Regions from separate parts of the Microbacterium sp. ABRD28 genome, predicted to be linked through region 1. Evidence: predicted binding sites of a transcription regulator. Region 1 holds the regulator's gene; each other region holds the start of a gene.
What was found. The regulator LexA, encoded in region 1, represses DNA repair genes until DNA is damaged. The targets are predictions, from matches to a motif close to TCGAACANNTGTTCGA.

Region 2: a site for LexA is predicted at 4,510-4,525, ahead of DT073_RS00565 (HNH endonuclease signature motif containing protein). Genes of this name have one in related genera too.
Region 3: a site for LexA is predicted at 2,255-2,270, ahead of DT073_RS13760 (HNH endonuclease signature motif containing protein). Genes of this name have one in related genera too.

What each region holds. Positions count from the first base shown of each region.
Region 1 covers NZ_CP031015.1:1,675,255-1,682,189, reverse strand. Annotated here, with positions in the region: gene hisB (imidazoleglycerol-phosphate dehydratase HisB) at 1-537, opposite strand, end outside; gene DT073_RS08110 (histidinol-phosphate transaminase) at 534-1,628, opposite strand; gene DT073_RS08105 (LysM peptidoglycan-binding domain-containing protein) at 1,660-2,025, opposite strand; gene lexA (transcriptional repressor LexA) at 2,326-3,000, shown strand; gene DT073_RS08095 (dipeptidyl-peptidase 5) at 3,080-5,059, shown strand; gene hflX (GTPase HflX) at 5,086-6,621, opposite strand; gene DT073_RS08085 (class I SAM-dependent methyltransferase) at 6,744-6,935, shown strand, end outside.
Region 2 covers NZ_CP031015.1:119,327-126,261, reverse strand. Annotated here, with positions in the region: gene DT073_RS00590 (glycine zipper domain-containing protein) at 1-143, opposite strand, end outside; gene DT073_RS00585 (ester cyclase) at 242-682, shown strand; gene DT073_RS00580 (MarR family winged helix-turn-helix transcriptional regulator) at 679-1,140, shown strand; gene DT073_RS00575 (hypothetical protein) at 1,137-1,847, shown strand; gene DT073_RS15740 (hypothetical protein) at 2,131-2,298, opposite strand; gene DT073_RS00570 (DUF4442 domain-containing protein) at 2,492-2,971, shown strand; gene DT073_RS00565 (HNH endonuclease signature motif containing protein) at 2,987-4,432, opposite strand; gene DT073_RS00560 (hypothetical protein) at 4,697-5,362, shown strand; gene DT073_RS00555 (GDSL-type esterase/lipase family protein) at 5,381-6,535, shown strand; gene DT073_RS00550 (TetR/AcrR family transcriptional regulator) at 6,553-6,935, opposite strand, start outside.
Region 3 covers NZ_CP031015.1:2,847,320-2,854,254, forward strand. Annotated here, with positions in the region: gene DT073_RS13745 (cold-shock protein) at 113-316, shown strand; gene DT073_RS13750 (fatty acid desaturase family protein) at 571-1,602, shown strand; gene DT073_RS13755 (GNAT family N-acetyltransferase) at 1,688-2,203, opposite strand; gene DT073_RS13760 (HNH endonuclease signature motif containing protein) at 2,349-3,701, shown strand; gene DT073_RS13765 (P-loop NTPase family protein) at 3,742-4,314, opposite strand; gene DT073_RS13770 (DUF2834 domain-containing protein) at 4,346-4,711, shown strand; gene DT073_RS13775 (cryptochrome/photolyase family protein) at 4,775-6,214, opposite strand; gene DT073_RS13780 (NAD(P)/FAD-dependent oxidoreductase) at 6,287-6,935, shown strand, end outside.

The DNA.
Region 1 (6,935 bases):
GGCGAACGCCTTGTATTCCGCCTCGGCGATGTGGTGAGGATCACGGCCGCTCAGCACCTCGACGTGGAGGGTGAGCCCGCCGTGGACGGCGAGGGCTTCGAAGGTGTGCCGGACGAGCGAGCCGGTGAAGTGGCCGCCGATCAGGTGGAACTCGAATCCTGCCGGCTCGCCCCCGTGCACGAGGTAGGGCCGCCCGCTGATGTCGACGACCGCGCGGGCGAGCGCCTCATCCAGTGGCACCATGGCGTCGCCGTAGCGGGAGATTCCGGCCTTGTCGCCGAGAGCCTGGCGGATGGCCTGGCCGAGGACGATCGCGGTGTCCTCCACCGTGTGGTGAGCGTCGATGTCGGTGTCGCCGTGGGCACGGACGGTGAGGTCGGTCAGGGAGTGCTTCGCGAAGGCCGTGAGCATGTGGTCGAAGAACGGAACCGTGGTCTGGATGCTGCTTCGACCGGTCCCGTCCAGATCGAGCTCGAGCTCGACGGTGGACTCACTGGTCGCACGGCGAAGCGACGCGGTACGCGCAGGACGGGTCATGCGCCCGAGTCTATCGACGCCAGGGCGTCCAAGAAGGCGGTGGTCTCTTTGTCGGTGCCGGCCGTCACCCGCAGGTGGTGCGGGATGCCGACGTCACGGATCAGCACGCCCCGGTCATAGAGCGCCTGCCATGTCGCCGCGGGGTCTGACACGCCTCCGAACAGCACGAAGTTCGTCCATGACTCGTACGGTTCGTACCCGAGGGCCGACACCGTCGCCGAGATCCGGTCGCGCTGCGCGACGATCTCATCCACCATCCGCAGCATCGTCGGCGCATGCTGGAGCGCGGCGGTCGCGGCAGCCTGGGTCAGAGCGCTCAGGTGGTACGGCAAGCGCACCAGGCGAAGCGCGTCGATGACGGCCGGATCCGCGGCGAGGTAGCCCACACGCGCTCCGGCGAAGGCGAAGGCCTTGCTCATCGTGCGCGAGACCACCAGTCGCGGCCGGTCGGGCAGGAGCGTCACGGCGGACGGGGCGTCGTGGGGCGCGAACTCGACATAGGCCTCGTCGACGATGACGATGCCGCGCGTCGCACCGTAGACGGCGTCGATGACCTCGAGCGGGAGCGGTGTACCCGTCGGGTTGTTCGGAGCGCACAGGAACACCACATCGGGTTGGGCCGCGGCCACCTGGGCGGCGGCGGACTCGGCGGAGACCGTGAAATCGTGCGCGCGGGTGCCCGCCTGCCAGGTCGCTCCGGTTCCCCGGGTCAACAGGGGGTACATCGAATATGTCGGGGCGAATCCGAAGGCGGTCCGCCCTGGGCCGGCGAACGCCTGCAGGAGATGCTGGAGGACTTCGTTCGATCCGTTGGCCGCCCAGATCTGCTCCCGGACCAGGCCGTGACCGAGGTAGTCGGCCAGGTGCTCGCGCAGACCGGTGAACTCGCGGTCGGGGTAGCGATTCACCTCGCGGAGCGCGATCGCCACAGCGTCGAGGATGTCGTCGGCCACCTCCGCCGGAACCGGGTGGGTGTTCTCGTTGACGTTCAGCGCCACGGGCAGTTGAGCCTGCGGCGCGCCGTAGGGGGTCCGTCCCCTCAGATCGTCGCGGATGGGAAGGTCATCGAGCGTCGCACTCACCCTTCCCATCGTACGGCGCCTCGCCCGTCGGGCCTGCGGGTCAGTCGGCGTACTCCGCGGGGATCGCCAGCTCCTGGCCGGCCGACACGAGTCCCGCGTCGAGGCCGTTGAGACGGCTGAAGGCCGCAACCACATCCCGAGGGTCGGCGGCAGGGGCCACGCGCTCGGCGATCGCCCAGAGAGAGTCACCCGCCTGCACCGTGACGGTGTCGAAGGCCCCGGCCGGCGCACCGTCGGCGCGAGTGGCGAGCGCTGAGCCGCCACTGATCATCGCCGCGCTCAGCGCGACGACGGCGGGCAGCGCGGCGAGTGTCGCGAGGACACGGCGCCCGCGGGCGGTCAGCCGCAGCCGGGTCGCCGCGGCGGCACCCGTCATGGTTCCCGTCGAAATCGTGATCGCGCTCATGATGTGCTCCCGTTCCCGGCTCAGCCGGTGTCGTTTCGGGTCTGGGTTCGCATCCACCCGTCGGCCGGGACGGGTGGATGCGAACCTCTCTTCCGAAGCTATCTTCGATGTGAAATGCTGTCAAGCGGGTCGGAATCCGTCGAACGATCGAACGCGACACGCGAGCGAGGTCCGGTGGACGCCGATCGGAACCGGATACGGTTTCGACGAGGACACCTCACCACCGACCTCCGACATTCGAAGACGCGACGATCACGTCACGGAGGACCGGGGCGGGATTCCGGGGAGACAGGAGCAGACATGAGCGAGCCGAACACCAAGCCGCAGACGCGGCGGCGCAAGAGCCTGAGCGACAAGCAGATGGCCATCCTCGAGGTGATCCAGCGCTCGATCGCCCGCCACGGCTATCCGCCGAGCATGCGCGAGATCGGCGACGCCGTCGGCCTGAAGTCGCTGTCCAGCGTCACCCATCAGCTCAATCAGCTCGAGTTAAGCGGATACCTCCGGCGCGACCCCGGCAAGACCCGGGCCATGGAGGTGCTCATCGACCTCCCCGGCACCGCCGCGGAGAACCCCGCCGACCGCACCCCGGCCGTGGGGGACGCCGCGCTCGTCCCGCTGGTCGGACGGATCGCCGCGGGTGTCCCGATCACGGCGGATCAGCAGGTCGAGGAAGTCTTCCCCCTCCCCCGACAGCTGGTCGGCAAGGGCGAACTGTTCATGCTGAAGGTCGCCGGCGATTCGATGATCGACGCGGCCATCTGCGACGGCGACTGGGTCGTCGTGCGTGCGCAGGGGACGGCCGAGAACGGCGAGATCGTGGCTGCCATGCTGGACGGAGAGGCGACCGTCAAGACGTTCCGTCAGCGTGACGGCCACACGTGGCTGCTCCCCCGCAACACCGCGTTCGAACCCATCCTGGGCGACGAGGCGATCATTCTGGGCAAGGTCGTCGCGATCCTTCGCGCGGTCTGACAGACGTCGGGGCCCCCCGACGACGTGGGGCCCGTAGCGATGCGGCGGGCCGCAACGTGGGGGCCCGTAACGTGGACGCATGGTCGAGCCTCTTCCTCACGACTCCGCGTCCGCCCCCGTCCGCACGCTCCCGTTCGGCACCTGGCCCTCACGCGTCACGGCGGACGCGGTGGCTGCCGCCTCGCCGCGGCTGGACGGCGCTCGATTCGTCGGGGAGGAGATCTGGTGGGCCGAGACGGTCCCCGAAGAGCAGGGGCGAACGACCGTGCGACGCGCACCGCGGGCGCCCGTCCCGGGCTCACAGGTCGACACGCTGCTTCCCGCTCCCTGGAATGTCCGCTCGCGTGTCCATGAGTACGGCGGCGGCGCATGGAGTGCCACCGCCGATGGCGGGCTCGTCTTCGTGGAGAAGTCGGATCAGCGGGTGTGGCTCCTCACTCCGGGGTCGGCTCCCACACCACTCACACCCGCCGTGTCGGGGCAGGCGCTCGGGGGTCTCCGTGTGTCCCGGGGGCGGCTGCTCGCGGTCCGAGAGGTCGTCGGTGAGGCCGTCAGCCACGACATCGTCGAGATCCCTCTCGACGGGTCGGCCGCCGACGACATCGACCGCGTGATCTCGTTGACGGCGGGGAGCGACTTCGTCGCGCAGCCTGCGCTCTCCCCCGACGGATCCGCTCTCGCGTGGCTCGCGTGGGATCACCCCCACATGCCCTGGGACCGGGCCGAGGTCCGAGTACGCCGACTCGACGACGGAGAACCTGCGGGGCGACGCGTCGCCGGAGGCACCTCCGCCGCTCTCCAGCCCGAATGGACGGCCGACGGCGCCCTCCTCTACGCCGACGACGCGAGCGGGTTCTGGAACCTTCACCGTCTCGGTCCCGCGGAAGACCGGCCGGAGATGATCGCCCCGGATGAACGCGACACCGGAGGTCCGCTGTGGGTGCTCGGATCACGGTGGTTCGCGCCGCTCGCCGACGGTGTCGCCGCCGTGCGCACGCGCGGCAGCGACGAGCTCGTCCACATCTCGTCAGGCGGCGTGGTCACCGGCATCCCTGTTCCGGCGGTGGGCAACCTCCTTGTGGAGGACGCAGAAGGCACCGACGTCCTCGTGTCAGGGAGCCCGGAAGACGCTCCCGCGGGGCTGTGGCGCATCGATCTGCGCGAGCCGTCGCGACCGGGCGTCCACCTTCTGACAGGCGGCCGCTGGCAAGACGACGGCTTGTCCGCATGGGTGCCCCGGCCCCGACGATTCACCGTCGACGGGCGCCATGGCGTCGTCCATGCGGTCGAGTTCCCCCCGACCCACCCGGAGGTGAAGGGACCCGAAGACGCCCTTCCCCCGTACGTCGTGCTCGTCCACGGCGGTCCGACCGCTCACGCCCCCGGTGTGGTCAGCCCGAAGACGCTCTTCCTGACCTCGCGTGGGATCGGCGTGGTCGAGGTCAATTACGGAGGCTCGAGCGGTTTCGGTCGCGAATACCGCGAACGTCTGCGCGGCCGCTGGGGCGTCGTCGATGTCGACGACGTCGTCGACATCGCCCGTTTCCTCGCTGCGGACGGAACCGCCGACCCCGCCCGCATCGCGATCGCCGGCGGATCGGCAGGAGGCTGGACGGTGCTCGGGGCGCTGGTCGCCTCCGATGCATTCGGCGCCGGCATCTCGCGGTACGGCGTGGCCGATGCCCGCCTGCTCGCGTCCGAGACGCACGACTTCGAATCGCGCTACCTCGATGGCCTCATCGGCCCGCTTCCCGCCAGCGAGGCGGTCTACCTGGAGCGTTCACCGCTGACCCACGCCCACCGCATCCAGACTCCTGTGCTGCTGCTGCAGGGAGAGGAGGACGCCGTGGTTCCGCCCTCGCAATCCGAAGCCATCCGCGATGCGCTGCGCGCCGGAGGCGTGCCCCACGCCTACGTCCTCTACCCCGGTGAAGGGCACGGATTCCGCCGCAGCGAGACCGTCGTCGACATGGTGCGCACAGAGCTCGCCTTCTTGGGCGCCGCCTTCGGTTTCACCCCGGCGGACGTCTCGCCGCTCGACCTCGAGCCGACCAGCTGAACTGGTCGCAGGGGTTCTGCGAGCCGTCAGATTCGGAACGGTGCGAGTTCGGCAGCGAGCCGCTCACCGACGTGGACGTGGAGGTAGGTTCCCTCCGCCCTGTGCTCCTCGCTGAGGATGAGACCGGAATCGTGCGCGGCCGACACCAAGTCACCGCGATCGTAGGGGACCACAGCCTGCACCTCGACAGCAGGCAGCGGCAAGGCGTCTTCGATGGCCGCGCGCAGCTCCTCGATTCCCTCGCCCGTGCGCGAGGACACGAAGTGCGCGTCGGGCACGAGGCCGCGCAGCACCAGCCGGGTGTCGGCGTCGACGAGGTCGGCCTTGTTGAACACCACGATCTCGCGGGTGTCGCGCGCACCGACATCGCCGATCACGTCTCGCACCGTCTGCAGCTGTGCGCCCGGATCGGGGTGGGCGCCGTCGACGACGTGCACGATCACATCGGCGCCGCCGACCTCCTCCAGGGTGGAGCGGAACGCCTCGACGAGCTGGTGCGGGAGGTTCCGAACGAATCCGACGGTGTCGGAGATCGTGTAGACCCGGCCGTCTGATGTCTCCGAGCGGCGCACGGTGGCATCAAGTGTCGCGAACAGCGCGTTCTCGACGAGCACGCCCGCGCGCGTCAGCCTGTTCAGGAGGCTGGACTTCCCGGCGTTGGTGTACCCCGCGATGGCCACCGACGGGATCGTGTTCCGTTTGCGTTCGGCCCGCTTGGCATCGCGCGCAGGGGCGAACTGACGGATCTGCCGCCGGAGGTGCGCCATGCGCGTGCGGATGCGGCGCCGGTCGAGTTCGATCTTGGTCTCACCAGGACCGCGTGACCCCATTCCTGCTCCGGCGGCACCGACCTGGCCACCGGCCTGTCGGCTCATCGATTCACCCCACCCGCGCAGTCGCGGGAGCAGGTACTCGAGCTGGGCGAGCTCGACCTGGGCCTTGCCCTCGCGGCTCTTGGCGTGCTGGCTGAAGATGTCGAGGATGACGGCGGTCCGATCGATCACCTTCACCTTCACGACATCCTCGAGTGCGCGCCGCTGGCTCGGGGCCAGTTCGGCGTCGGCCACGACGGTGTCAGCACCGGCGGCGGCGACGATGTCGCGCAGTTCTTCGGCCTTGCCGCGTCCGACGTAGGTCGCCGGGTCGGGGTTCGGGCGACGCTGGAGCACGCCGTCGAGCACGACGGCGCCCGCCGTCTCGGCGAGGGCGGCCAGTTCGCGCAGCGAGTTCTCCGCCTCCTCCTGTTCACCCTGGGGATGAACGCCCACCAGCACGACATTCTCCAGACGCAGCTGTCGGTACTCGACCTCGGTGACGTCTTCGAGCTCGGTCGAGAGCCCGGGTACGCGGCGCAGCGCCGCGCGCTCCTCGCGATCCCACTGGTCTCCGTCCGAATCGTCGGAGACGACCGTCGAGGCATCCTGGAGCGCCTGGGCGGGCGCGAGGGCGCGCGATCCGGCGTCGGTGAAGGTCGTGGTCCGCGCGCCGCTGCGCGTCTCCGCGCGAGCGAGCACACGGTCGACCGGGTCGACGGCGTCGTCGGTGGGGATCTGTTCTGTCATGGGGTCCTTCCGGATGATCCGCGTATGTGGTGCAGGCGTCGGGCGGGACATCCGTCTGCGGAAAGGGATTCGTCGACTCTAGCCTCCCGCGCCGGAGACCACCTCCGCTACGCTCGACAGCCATGGGGAGCGACCACTATTTCAGCGCGTCGCCCGCCAGCCCCGAGAATCTGCGTCGGATACGGGTGCTGCTCGCCGGCCGGGAGGTGGAGGTCACCACCGCGGGAGGGGTGTTCAGCCCCGACCGGTTGGACGGTGGGACTGCGGTCCTGCTCGCCAATACGCCGCCCTCACCGCCGGGCGGCAATCTGCTC
Region 2 (6,935 bases), 1.6 Mb from region 1:
ATCGCGATGCCGAAGACCATTCCGAGCGCCGTCCCGACCGCGATGTTGTCGAACAGCAGCATGCCGATGACGGCCCCGAAGGGCAGGCCGAGCGCGATGCCCAGCGCGATGCCGTTCTTCGGCCGCTTCTTGCCGTTTGCCATCCCGCGAGCCTAGACGACATCGAGAACTGACCGGCCAGAGTCGCTGACGCAACCGTGATGCTGATACATTGTGAAGTATATTCACGAAAGGCGGAGGTATGGCCGAGGCGAGACATCCGAATATCACCCTCCTGCGCAGAGGGCTCGACCTCGTGGCCGCCGGCCGGTCGGATGAGGTTCTTCCCCTCCTCGCCGACGACTTCCGCATTACCGTCCACGGTGCGCCGGAAACTCTCGTCGGTCGTGAAGCCTGGCTCGGGAATGTCGCGATCATGAATGCGTCCTTCTCCGACCTGACGCTCGACGTCCGACACGAACTGGCCGACGGTGACCTCGTCGCCTTCAACATCACGTACACCGCTCGCCACACGGGTGACTTCCTGGGGATTGCGGCCACGGGCCGCACGGTCTCGTGGCAGAGCCTCGAGCACTATCGCGTGAGCGACGGACTCATCGCCGAGGAGTGGATCGCCTCCGATGTCTCCGCCCTCCTGGGCCAGCTCACCTCGCAGTCTGTCCCGTCGAGCGAGGACGCATGACGAGCGACGCCCTGCGCATCCTCGACGGCGTGATGCGCTTGGCCGAACTGGTGCAGCGCGACATGGCCGAGCCCTTCGCGGGTACGACGTTGACGATGTCTCGCGCCGCGCTTCTCTGGGTTCTCCAGTCGACGGGGCCGTCGACGCAGCAGGCGCTGGCGACGGCGTTGGAGGTCAGCCCCCGCAACGTCACCGGACTCGTCGATGCGCTGGAGGCGAGCGGGCATGTCGAGCGCGCCCCTCACCCGACCGATCGGCGCGCGACGCTGGTCACCCTCACCGTTCTCGGGCGCGATGTCATGCGGCAGATGGTCGCTCAGCGCGATCAGATGGCCGATGATCTCGTCGCCGAACTCGCGCCGACGGAGAAGTCGGAGCTCGCCGCAGGCCTGAACAAGCTGGCGGACCGTTACGAGATCATGCTCGGCGCCGCCCGCGAGCGGAAGGACGCCCCGTGACATCCGCATCGGCCCCGGTGTCGGCCGCCGGAACAGAGCCGGGAGCTCCGGGTCCCGCCTTCCCCGCCGAGACGCGAGCCGATCGGGCGAAGCGTCTCGCGCGGCGTGCGGCCCAGATGGAGGCGGCGGGGTGGGTCAGTCTTGCTCGGCTCGTCTTCTTCCGGCCACGGGTACCGGCGGGCGCGGTGGCCGTTTCGTATCACCGACCGGTCACCGGCATCCTCACCATCTTCATCGTGCTTTCGGCGCTCGAAGTCCCGATCGTCGATCTCATCGTGCATCCGTGGCCGTTCGTGCGCATTCCTCTGCTCATCCTCGGAATCTGGGGTGTCGTCTTCATGCTCGGGATGCTCGCGGGCTACCTCACGCGTCCGCACGCCGTCGGTCCCGACGGCCTTCGCATCCGTCAGAGCACCGACCTGGAGATCGCCCTCTCCTGGGACGATGTCCTCTCGGTCGCCCGCCGGCGCGAAGTCCGGCACAAGGGCGAGAAGTTCACGCCCGGGCGGACGGATGACGCGTGGATCGTGCATCTGCCGATGCAGGATGAGACCAACCTCGCAGTCGAGCTCGAGCGTCCGGTCGAGGTGGCGATGCCGCAGGGCGTCGTGCGTGTCGACGAGATCCGCTTCTGGGCCGACGATCCGACGGCCTTCATGGATGCCGCGCGTCCGCACCTCGAGGCCGCGTCGCCGTCCGCGGCGTGATCGACAGCCTCGTCGCATCTCAGACCCGCACGCGGAAACGGCCCCCTCGAGCGCACGTCTGGCGAGGGGCGCTCGAGGGGGCCCGGACTCTCGAAGCCTGGCGGCGAAACGGGGGGAGTTCGCACGTCACCGCACGCCGGGGGAGTGCGTGCGGGCGTTGCCAGACCGGGGGAGTCCTCGATCAGCGTAGAGGGGAAGCCTGAGAGCGTCTTCGGGCGCGCGGGCCTGTTCACGCATTCGTCGCAGACGGATGCCGCGGGGCCGGCCCGTGCCTCGGTATCGGTCAGTGCGTCGGGGCGCTGCGTGCTGACATCGTCCGGGCGGGTACGACGGGTCGCTCGTGCTGGTCGGCGACGGAGATGCTGCGGCCCACGAGCAGGCCTGCGGTGATCGAGAGGGCGATCCAGACGACGACGGCGACGATCGCGATGAAGAGGAGGGTGGTGACCATAAGACTCTCCTTCGAGTCTCGGTGGTGCTTCCGGACGGGTTGCGACCCACGATAGGCGCGCTCCGCGCTGGTGGGCCGCTCATTGCGCCAGTCCTGTGGAAATGTTGAGGAACCCGTGCGGCGACGATCGGGTGGTGTGCGCCCGTCGACAAGGGTTTTGTCCGTCGGAGGGGGCCGCTTCGACAATCGTGAGATGCGTGCTACTCCTCGCCGGTTGGCCTGGGGCATGAGCCTCTGGCCGCCGAACCTGTTCAGCGGCATTCGAGTGCGGCATTTCGCCGACGACTGGACGGAAGCGGTCGTCCACCTGCACGTGAATCGCTTCACGCGGAACTACGTGGGTACGGCGTTCGGGGGATCGATGTCGGCGATGACGGATCCCTACTTCTTCATGCTGGTGATGCATCAGCTGGGGCGTGACTACGTCGTGTGGGATACCCGCGGCGAGATCGAGTTCCTGAAGCCCGGTCGTGGGGTGCTGACGGCACACTTCCGCGTGTCGCCCGACCAGGTCGCCGACCTTCGTGCACGCGCGGCCGGCGGCGCGAAGGTTCGCGAGTGGTTCGAGACCACGATCACCGACGAGAGCGGAGACGTGGTGGCGCGCTGCCGTCGAGAGGTCTTCATCCGCGAGAAGCGACGCGTCACCCAGTCTCAACTCGCCGATGCCTGACCGCACCGCCTGATGTCAGAAGGGGGCGACGGTGAGTCCGCCGTCGTCGGTGGGGACGAAGGCGACGCGTGAGGGTGGGTGGCTGTCGTAGTTCTTCCCGCCGGGGCTGGTGAATTTCAGCACCCCGCCGGGGAGTTGTTCGACGTGCCAGTTCGTGGCGTGTTTCAGCGTGTGGTGCCTCACGCATTCGTTGCAGAGGTTGTCGTTGGAGGTTGGTCCGCCTAACGCGAAGTCCTTCGAGTGGTCTTTGTCGCAGAGTTTCGCGGGTCTGCGGCATCCGGGTGTTCGGCAGGTGACGTCTCTGGCGTTGAGGAACCGGGTTTGGGAGGGATGCAGTTGGTATCGGTCCACGGCGGTGACGACTCCGGTGATCGGGTCGGTCATCACCCGGTCCCACACCCTCGCGGTTCCCGCCATCCGTCTCGCGGTTTCGGGGTCGATCGGGGTGACCCCGTTCAACTCCGCCCCCGACGCGGTGACCCCGGTGAGGGTGGTGATCGGGAGGGTGATCTGCACTTCAGCCCGGATGGCGCCGAGCCCGCCCTTCGCCCCGTCGGTGGGATCGATCACCGGGGACCCGGCGAGGAGCATGTCCAGGGCGAGGTCGCAGCGGATCTCATCCAGCGAGCGGTCGTCGAACCACGGCTCCGCGGTGTTTCCGCTGACGTTCCCGTTGTCGTCCGTCCCGGTCTCGCCGAGCGTGAACCCCGCACCCGACCCCGGCCCCGACCGGGGCCCCGTGCCGCCGCTCCCGCCGTTCGCTTCAGCTTCGGCCCGTGCGGCGGCGTGCGCGCGCCGCTTCGCGCGGTCGACGTCCTTGATCGTGGTGCCCTGCCCGGTGAGCCGGTTGTACGCGCCGTGGATGTAGACGTTCGTGCCGAGGATCGTCAACGTCGACAGGGTGTCGTCGAGGTCGGTGACCCACACGCGTCGTTCCCGCACAGCCCGGTCATGTCGCTCCTGCAACGGCCGCGGGTCCAGGACCGCCGCACGCTGGATGGCGTACTTCTTCGTCCTCGGCACGGTCTGACGTTCGGCTTCGACGAGGACGATGCGTTCGAACGCCGCCCGGTCGGTGGCATCCTCGATCACCCGGCCGGCGTCTTGGATCACCTGCGCATGCGCCCGCGTCACCCGCCCCTCCACCAGGGCTTCCATCGTCTGCGGGAACAACTCGATCAGCTCGTGAGCGTCGTGCATCTGCGACTGCATCGATCGGTCATTCACCCTGACCGCCATCCCCAGTTCCAGCGCCATCGACCGCAGCGGCATATCGCGTTCCCGCGACGACACCGACCCCACCCGCGACCGCTGCTCCAAGGTCAACGCATACGCGTCCGCCAGCAACCGGGTCTCTTTCGCCTCCAGCGCCGCCCGACGCCGCCGCAGCTTGGCCAGCTCATCCGCGAACACCCCGGCGCGCCTCTCCTCCGCCCGCCGCCGCTTCTCGTTCGCGTCCACTGGAATCCCCGTCTCGATGACCTGCCCACATCATCGCAGGGGGTTCCGACATTGCTCTCCCACTCAGCACACTTCTGTAGAACATTTATGCGCATCCCGAAAGCCCACCCCTGACGAATGTCACCCCAGAAGATGTCGCCACGACACTGCCACCGCGGGCCGACATGCGGTGCGATGGAACCATGTCCACCACGCAGTTCCTCCGCGTCGTCCGCGAGAACGCCCGCGTCTCCGCCCACCCGCTCAGCCAGCTTCTGCTCTGACATGTCCTCCAACAAGAACACCCCCTCCTTGCGCGCCCGCCTCGCCGAGCGCCGCGCGAAGCCCGGTGACGGGCGCCCCCTGCCGCCGTTCCGCTGGTGGCAGACCCTCGGCCGGTCGCTGTTCCTCCTCGACCTCGCCACGGTCGACGGCGCCACGACCACGTTCGCCGTCGACGTCCGCCAGCTCGGTGATCGCGACGACGGCGAGGTTCGCGCCCGCCTCTACCGCGACGGCCGCCAGATGGCGGTGTCGAGGCTTCCCGCGCGGTTCGCCGTGCCCGGCGGTCACATCGAGGTCGCCGCGCGCGCCTCCGGCCTTCGGCGCTGCCATTTCGTTCCGGATGCCGGAGAGGAGCGTCAACTGACCCCTCACCCTCGCTCGGCGGAGGGCCTGCGGGCGCGGCTTCATCACCGTCATCCGGTTCTGAGCACCGTGATCGGCGTCATCGCTACACTCGTCGTGCTCGTCGGTGTGTGCATCACCGTGCCGCAGATCATCGAGACGATCTCGCAGGTGCCGGCGATCGCCGACAGTATCGGCACGTTCACGTCTCCGATCCATCTCCCGCCCGTTCTGAACGTGATCGTCACCATCGCCGTCGTCATCGCCAGCACCGAGCGCGCCCTCCGCCTGCGCTCGTCGTGGCTCGACGAGCTCGCCAACTGACATCGAAGGACTTCATCCATGATCGACGCGACCCTCCCCGACCTCGTCCTCGGCGCCGTCGAGATCGAACCGACCGAGCGGGGCCTGCGGCCCCACCGCCTGCCGCGCCACGTCCGTGAGCGTGACGCCGACCCGCAGCTGACCCTCATGGAGGCCCAGCCGTCAGGGGTCCGCCTCCGGTTCGTGACCTCGGCGACCCTCGCGGTTCTCGAGCTGCACACCACCCGGGTGGCGTATCGCGGCTTCGCCCGGCCCCGCGGGGCGGTGGACGTCGTGATCGATGGCGCGCCGGCCGGGAGCCACGCCCTCTCGGGCGGTGACGCGCTCGAACTCGACATGCAGACCGGGGCGACGACTCTGGTCACTGGAGCGCCTGACACGGTGGAGGTCTCGCTTCCGGGAGAAGGGGAGAGGACCGTCGAGCTGTGGCTGCCGCACAACGAGCAGGTCGACATCGTCTCGCTCCGCACCGACGCCCCCGTGCGACCCGCGCCGTCGACGGATCCCGTATGGCTCCACCACGGCAGTTCGATCAGTCACGGCTCCAATGCCGCGACGCCCACCGGCATCTGGCCGGTCGTGGCGGCGCGCCGTGCAGGCGTGCAGCTGCAGAACCTCGGTTTCGGCGGCAGCGCGCTGGTCGACCCCTTCCTGTCGCGCGTGATCCGCGACACGCCTGCCGACCTCATCAGCGTCAAGCTCGGCATCAACGTGGTGAACCTCGACGCGATGCGGGTCCGCAGCTTCGTGCCGGCGGTCCACGGCTTCCTCGACACCATTCGAGACGGTCATCCCGAGACCCCGCTGCTGCTGGTGTCGCCGATCTTCTGCGGCATCCATGAGAACACCCCCGGTCCCGGAGGCATTGATCCCGTCGCCGCGGCATCGGGCGAGACCCGCTTCATCGCCACGGGCACGCCGGGAGACACCGCCGCCGGACGGTTGACCCTCGAGGTCATCCGTGAGGCGCTCGAGCAGGTGGTCGCGGCGCGGGCCGACGACCCCCACCTGCACTACCTCGACGGTCGTGATCTCTACGGCCCCGAAGATGCCGAAGACCTGCCGCTCCCCGACGATCTCCACCCCGGCCCCGAGGCGCACGCTCTCATCGGCGCACGCTTCGCCGATCGGGTCCTCCGCCCCGGCGGGCTGGTGCGGCCGCACGGGGTCTGAGGGTTACTCGCCCAGAATCACGAACCGGATGACGCCAATGCGCCGTCGACGAGAAGGTGCGCGAGGCGCTCCGGGTCGTACCCGGGTGCCGTGCCACCGATGCAGAGGTTGCCGATTCCCCGCAGGAAGGCGTACGCCTCGATGGGGGCGTACGGCGCGGCGGCGTGCAGCAGATCGGCGCAGACGGGCACCAGCCGGTCGGTGAGGGACTGGTGGAGCGCGCCGAAGCGCTCCGTGTCGCCCTGCAGCGCGTCGGCCAGGCCATGTTTGGTGACGAGGAACTCCACGAAGAGCGTCACCCAGGCGTGCAGTGCCGCTGCCGGGGTCGGGCTCTCGCGCAGCAGTGCCGGTCCGGCTGCGGCAGCGGCATCCACCTGGTGCTGGTAGAGCGCCACGACCA
Region 3 (6,935 bases), 1.2 Mb from region 1:
ACGGGCTTCACGCGGGTCTGTTTTCGGGCCGCGCTGAACACGTCCGCTCCGCACTTGTGGGAGCGGCACACCCGGTCGCCTCCGCGGCCCGAAAAGAAAAAGGAAAGACACGATGGCCACTGGCACCGTGAAATGGTTCAACTCCGAGAAGGGCTACGGGTTCATCGCACCCGACGACGGCTCGGCCGATCTCTTCGCGCACTTCAGCGCGATCACCGGTGAGGGCTTCAAGGAGCTCCACGAAGCGCAGAAAGTCGAATTCGACGCCGAGCGTGGCCCCAAGGGCATGCAGGCTGCGAACATCCGCGCACTCTGATCTTCATCCCGTCAGCCGGCGGGGGTGACCGAAAGGTCTCCCCGCCGGCTGACGGCTTTCTGGGAACTCGGGCGTATACCGCTTCGTGGATACGAGGGTACGTACGCTGAAGAAAGCGATCGGCATCCGCCTTTGGCTTTCCAGGCCGAAGTGGTCGCGATCGAAACCGAGGTAACCCCATCTCTTCCACCGTCCTCGAGCCCCGCCTCGGACCTGTTCGTCAGACGTACGCCGGCACGGCGGAATTCCCGCCCATGGCCCGCGCCTACACCGATGTGGCGCAGATCGTCCGTGAAACCGGCCTCCTCGCCCGCGCACGCTGGTTCTACGCCCTGGTGGGCGCCGCGATCGCACTCGGCTTCGGTGCCTGCATCGCCGGCTTCATCCTGCTGGGTGACAGCTGGTTCCAGCTCCTCATCGCCGCGGCCCTCGGCATCCTCTTCACTCAGGTGGCCTTCCTGGCGCACGAGGCGGCTCACCGTCAGATCCTCAGCTCCGGCCCCGCGAACGATCGGCTGGCGCTCATCCTCGGCAACGGGGTCGTGGGCATGAGCTTCTCGTGGTGGGCCAGCAAGCACACCCGGCACCACGCGAACCCGAACCGCGTCGGGAAGGACCCCGACATCGAGATCGACACGATCTCGTTCATCGATGAGGATGCGGCGACGGCCCGGGGCCTGCGGCGGGCCATCACGCGGCGACAGGGGTACCTGTTCTTCCCCCTGCTGACGCTCGAGGGGCTGAACCTGCACGCCATCGCGTTCCGCCACCTGTTCAGCCGGCAGCCCGTGAAGGGCCGGATCACCGAGCTCGCACTGCTGTTCCTTCGCTTCGGCGTCGTGCTCGTGCCCGTCTTCCTCTTCCTGCCCCTGGGCATGGCCTTCGCCTTCCTGGGCGTGCAGCTGGCCGTCTTCGGCGTCTACATGGGAGCCTCCTTCGCCCCCAACCACAAGGGCATGCCGGTCATCGCCAAGGACGCCAAGCTCGACTTCTTCTCCAAGCAGGTGCGCACCTCGCGCAACGTCAGCGGCGGATGGTGGGCGACCGTGCTCATGGGCGGTTTGAACTACCAGGTGGAGCACCACCTCTTCCCGAACATGCCTCGCCCGCATCTGGCCAAGGCCCGTGACATCGTCCGCGACCACTGCGAGACGCTGAATGTGCCGTACACCGAGACCACACTGTGGCGCTCCTACGCCATTGTGATCGCGTACCTGAACAGGGTGGGGCTCGCGGCCCGCGACCCCTTCGACTGCCCGATGACGGGAACATATCGCCGCGTCTGACATGGGCGCGCGAAGCGGCGGGTGCGGTGCAGGACATGCCGCACCCGCCGCTTTCGTGTAGGTGTGTGGGAGGTGATCCCCGCGGTCATCCCCGCTCGGGAGCGGTCTGCGCGAGGGCTCGCAGGGCGTCACCGCTGAGACGCTGGCTGGTCCACTCCTCCATCGGCAGGGCGCCGATCGCCCGGTAGAACCCGATCGAGGGTTCGTTCCAGTCGAGAACCGTCCACTCGAACCGTGCGTACCCGCGTTCAACGCACTCGTCCGCGAGCGCCTGCATGAGCGCGCGACCGTAGCCGCGGCCCCGGGCGACGTCGTGCACGTAGAGATCCTCGAGCCAGATGCCGTGCGTTCCGGTCCAGGTGGAGTAAGTGAGGAACCAGATCGCGATGCCGAAGATCGCCCCGTCGCGTTCCACGACGTGGGCGAAGACACGCGGCTCGGGTCCGAACAGCGAAGCGGTCAGCGCCTCGACGGTGTTCTCCACCGCATCGGGTTCTCGCTCGTAGACCGCGAGGGCGGAGATGGCGTCGAGGATGCCCGGCTCATCGCCGGGCTGGGCGCGGCGGAGAACCGCACCATCGGGGAGGGTGTGCGAGGTCACCGGTTGAGCGTACTGTCTCGAGTGGGCGGCGGCCGGTAGCGCATCCGGATTGCGAAGATACATACGACACTACTTGGCTTTTCACCATGCGCAATGTCGTAACCCTCTGCGATGATTCGGGTAGGTCATCGAGACGGGGATTGCAGTGGACGCGGACGAGAAGCGGCGGCGGGCGGAGGACAAGCGCGCCGGGGTGTTCGCGGATGAGCTGGCGAAGCTGCGGAGGCGTCGGGCAGCGCTCGAAGCGAAGGAGACCCGGTTGCTCGCCGACGCGTACGCGTTGACGCTTGAGCAGCGGTCACGAATCGGGTCGGTGTCGTCGCGGGAGCGGGACATGCCGTTGCGGTCGATGGCGCTGGAGCTCGGGATGGCGGTGCGGGTGAATGACCGGGCGATGCAGACCCAGATGCACGACGCGCACGAGCTGATCGAGCTGTTCCCGCAGACGATGGAAGCCCTGGTCGAGGGGCGGGTCACGCGGGCGCACGCGCAGGTGATCCAGGACGCCGGCCGGGTGATCGAGGATGCCAACGACCGGGCGGCGTTCGAACGCATCGTGCTTGTGGAAGCGGAGCGGCAGACGGTGCCGAGGACGAAGAAGTACGCCCTCCAGCGTGCGGCGGTGTTGGACCCGAGGCCGTTGCAGGAACGACATGACACGGCGATCCGGGAGCGGCGGGTGTGGGTTACCGACCTGGACGACACCCTGTCGACCCTGACGATCCTGGGCGGGAACGTGTACATCCACGGCGCGTTCAACCGGCTCACCGGGCAGGGCACCACGATCAAGGACGTCGACCGCGCGAAGCGGCGCAAGTACGCCGCGACGCAGGGTGAAGCGGATGCGCCGGAGGAGGAAACGGCGGAGCCGTGGTTCGACGACCGGTCGCTGGATGAGATCCGCTGCGACCTCGCCCTGGACATGCTCCTCGCCGGGTCCCCGGTGATCGACCCCACCGACGGGGCGAAGGGTGGGCTCGGCGCCATCCGGGCCGAAGTGCAGATCACCCTCCCGATCACCACCCTCACCGGCGTCACCGGGTCAGGAGCCGAGTTGAACGGAGTCACCCCGGTCGACCCGGAAACGGCCCGGCGGATGGCAGGAACCGCGAGGGTGTGGGACCGGGTGATGACCGACCCCATCAGCGGGGTCGTCACCGCCGTGGACCGATACCAACTGCATCCCTCCCAAACCCGGTTCCTCAACGCCCGCGACGTCACCTGCCGAACACCCGGATGCCGAAGGCCCGCGAAACTCTGCGACAAAGACCACTCGAGGGACTTCGCGTTAGGCGGACCAACGTCCAACGACAACCTCTGCAGCGAATGCGTGAGGCACCACACGCTGAAACACGCCACGAACTGGCACGTCGAACAACTCCCCGGCGGGGTGCTGAAATTCACCAGCCCCGGAGGAAAGAACTACAACAGCCACCCACCCTCACGCGTCGCGTTCGTCCCCACCGACGACGACGGACTCACCGTCGCCCCCTTCTGAATGAGCAGGAGCGGGTGAGCATGGTGGCGAGGGTGCGGGATCAGGAGAGTCGCGCACTGGCCCGCAGCGGTCCATCGACCCACTGATCGACCTCGTTCTGCGAACGCAGACGAATCACCGCCGGCGCCGTGTCATCGCGGGCCAGTCGGGGAATCCGCTCGTCGTACTTGTGCCTGGTGCCGATCGACACGCGCACGATGTGCTCGGGGTCGGTGAAGAAGGTGTGGAGCGCAGGCTCGATGTTGCCGTTCCACAGTTCCTCGCGGCGGAGCCGCCGCCGAAGGGTCCGCCGCACGACCCGGGGGAACACGCAGCTCCAGTAGGGCAGGTCGAGCCAGACCAGGATGTCGGCACGCGCGGTGAGGAGAGGACGCGCGGTCGCGTACTGCCATTCGGTCACCCAGGACTCCCCCGCCACCAGCCGCCCGACATCGTCGAGGAACTCTGGCCGCTCGGTCCAACCGGCTCCGTGGAAGAGGGCGTCGATCTCGGTGTGCGGCGCGCCGGTGACCTCTGCGATCCTCGCCGCGAGCGTCGTCTTCCCCGCCCCCGACACCCCTGCCACCGCGACCCGGCGCGGGCGGCGGGGCAGGGGATCGTCGAAGGCGAGCACCGCACGATGATACGGCGCTAGCCTTCGACCCATGACCCGCGCCCGCGACCCCTGGCCCCCACTCGCCATCGCCTTCCTCGTCCTGGCTCTCGCGGGACTCGTCGCCACCTTCGTCTTCAACGTCTGGGCTGTCGTGCAGATGCGCGACTTCATCGGCGACCTCGTCAGCAGCGGCCCCGCGGTCTCATCCATCACCGTCGACCTCTTGGTCGTCGCGATCGCCGCCTGCGTTGTGATCGTCGTCGAGGGGCGACGGCTCGGGATGAAGCGGTGGTGGCTTTACATCGTGCTGTCGGGCATCACGGCCATCGCCTTCACTTTTCCGCTGTTCCTCGCGATGCGCGAGCGCCGACTGGCCGCGCAGCGCGCGACGGACGAGGCCGCGCCGATGGGGTGACGGCACCCGGAGTCGCACGTGCCCACCTCCTGCAGCGCCTGATATGCCCGATGGCGAGCCCGGTCAGTCTCCCCGGCGCCGGCGCATCTGCGCGAGCGGCATGTTCAACCGGGGGTTGCCGGCGAGCTTCGCCTCGTGCCGATCGAGGAAGGCCCAGTAGGCGCTGGTGAAGACCGAGTCGCGGGCCTCGCGGTCGCTGCCCCACCACCGGCCCATCTTCTGCAGGTAGGCCCCACCCGAGACGTAGGGCTTGGTGGCCACGCCGCCGCCGTCGGCGTACTGACTCATCCCCTGCACGTTGGGCACCATCACCCACTCGTACGCGTCGACGAAGAGCGCCGAGTACCAGTCGAACACCGCCCGCGGGTGATAGCCCTGGAGCAGGAACCAGTTGCCGAGGACCATGAGTCGCTCGATGTGGTGGGCGTAACCCCATCGATGGACACGGTCGAGCACCACCCGCACCGGTATCGGCAGATCGTCGGGGATGCCGGCGCCGGTATACCACCAGTCCTCGAGGGGGCGGGTGAGCTCGAAGTGATTGGCATCGATGAGGGCCGGATCGGCGCGGTAGGACCCCCGCATGTACTCCCGCCAGCCGATCACCTGACGCACGAACCCCTCGAGCGAGGCGATCGGCACCGCGTCACGGTGGGTCACGGCGGCGCGGACGACCTCCTCGACGCGGAGCAGACCGACGTTGAGGAACGGGCTGATGATCGCGTGGAAGAGGAACGGCTCATCGGCGGCCATGGCGTCCTCGTAGCGGCCGAAAAGCTCCAGACGCTCGGCCACGAACGAGGTCAGCCACTCCCGAGCCCCGGGAGCGGTGACCGGCAGCCAGAACTCCGCCGCGTCTCCCGGATGATCGGCGAACCGGTCGGTGACGAGGGCCATCACCTCCCGTGTGATCTCGTCATGCCGGGCCTCGGGAAGGGCGGGGATCGAGATCCCGCCCGCGGGAAGCGGATGACGGTTGTCGGCGTCGAAGTTCCAGGCACCCCCCGCGGGCTTCTCCCCGTCCATGAGGACGCCGGTACGAAGGCGCTGCCATCGGTAGAAATCCTCCATCTTGGCCCGCGGGTGCCCGCCGAACCAGCCATCGAGATCCTCGGCAGCAGTGAGGAACAGCGCGTCCGGATAGATGCGGGTCGCGACCCCCTCGTCATCGCAGACCCGGCGCAGGCGCTCGTCCACCCCACGATCCGTCGCGCTCATCCACGCCAGCCCCTCGATCCCGTGCTCGCGGATCAGCCGACGAAGGCCCGCCGCGAAGCTCCACTCCTCCCCGACCCGGAGGGAGGCCACCCGGTGTCCGGCTTCCTCGGCGCGCGCGGCGGCATGTCGGAGTCCGGAGAGGATGAGCACGAGCTTGTGCGCGTGGAACGGTCGCCGGGTGAGAGCCGACTCGGCCTCGATGAAGAACAGGATGTCGATGTCGGGATCGCTGAGGGCCGGATGATCCTCGAAGAGCTGGGTGGCGAGGATCAGTGCGGCCTTCATGCCGTCATCCTTCCACCGCCCGGGCGGGGCCGGGGTCGTCCGGGGAGGCTGCGGTCGTCGTAGGCTCGGCACATGTCCCGCACCGGCGCCGCCGCGCACGACGTCGTCGTGATCGGAGCCGGCCTGGCGGGTCTTCGGGCGGCGGACATCCTCGCCCGGGCAGGACGCGATGTCGTGGTGCTCGAGGCGGCCGACGACGTCGGCGGCAGGGAACGCACCGACATCGTCGACGGGTTCCTCCTCGACCGCGGCTTCCACGTCCTGAACCCGGCCTACCCCGCTCTCCGGCGCGCGGTCGACCTCCCGGGCCTGGACGTCCAGGCCTTCCCCGTCGGGGTGCGCGTGCGCCGCGAGGGGCGTTCGGTGCGCCTGGGGCACCCCCTGCGGCATCCGGGCCTCATCCCGGCGTCCGTCGCGAGCGGGCTCGTCCGCCCCGCCGACCTCTGGGCGCTCGCCCGGTGGATCATCCCGGTGCTCCTCGACCCGAAGGGCGTCGTCTCCGGGCCCGACGGCAGCCTCGCCGAGGGGTGGACGCGGGCGGGTCTGAGCGGGCCGCTGCGCACCGAGGTGCTCGAACCTTTCCTCGCCGGCGTGATCGCCGACGACACCGGCACGACCTCCGACGCGTTCGTCAAACTGCTCGTGCGCATGTTCGCGCTCGGGCGGCCGGGGCTGCCCGCCGGGGGAATCGCAGCCCTCCCCCGACAGCTGGCGTCGCGGG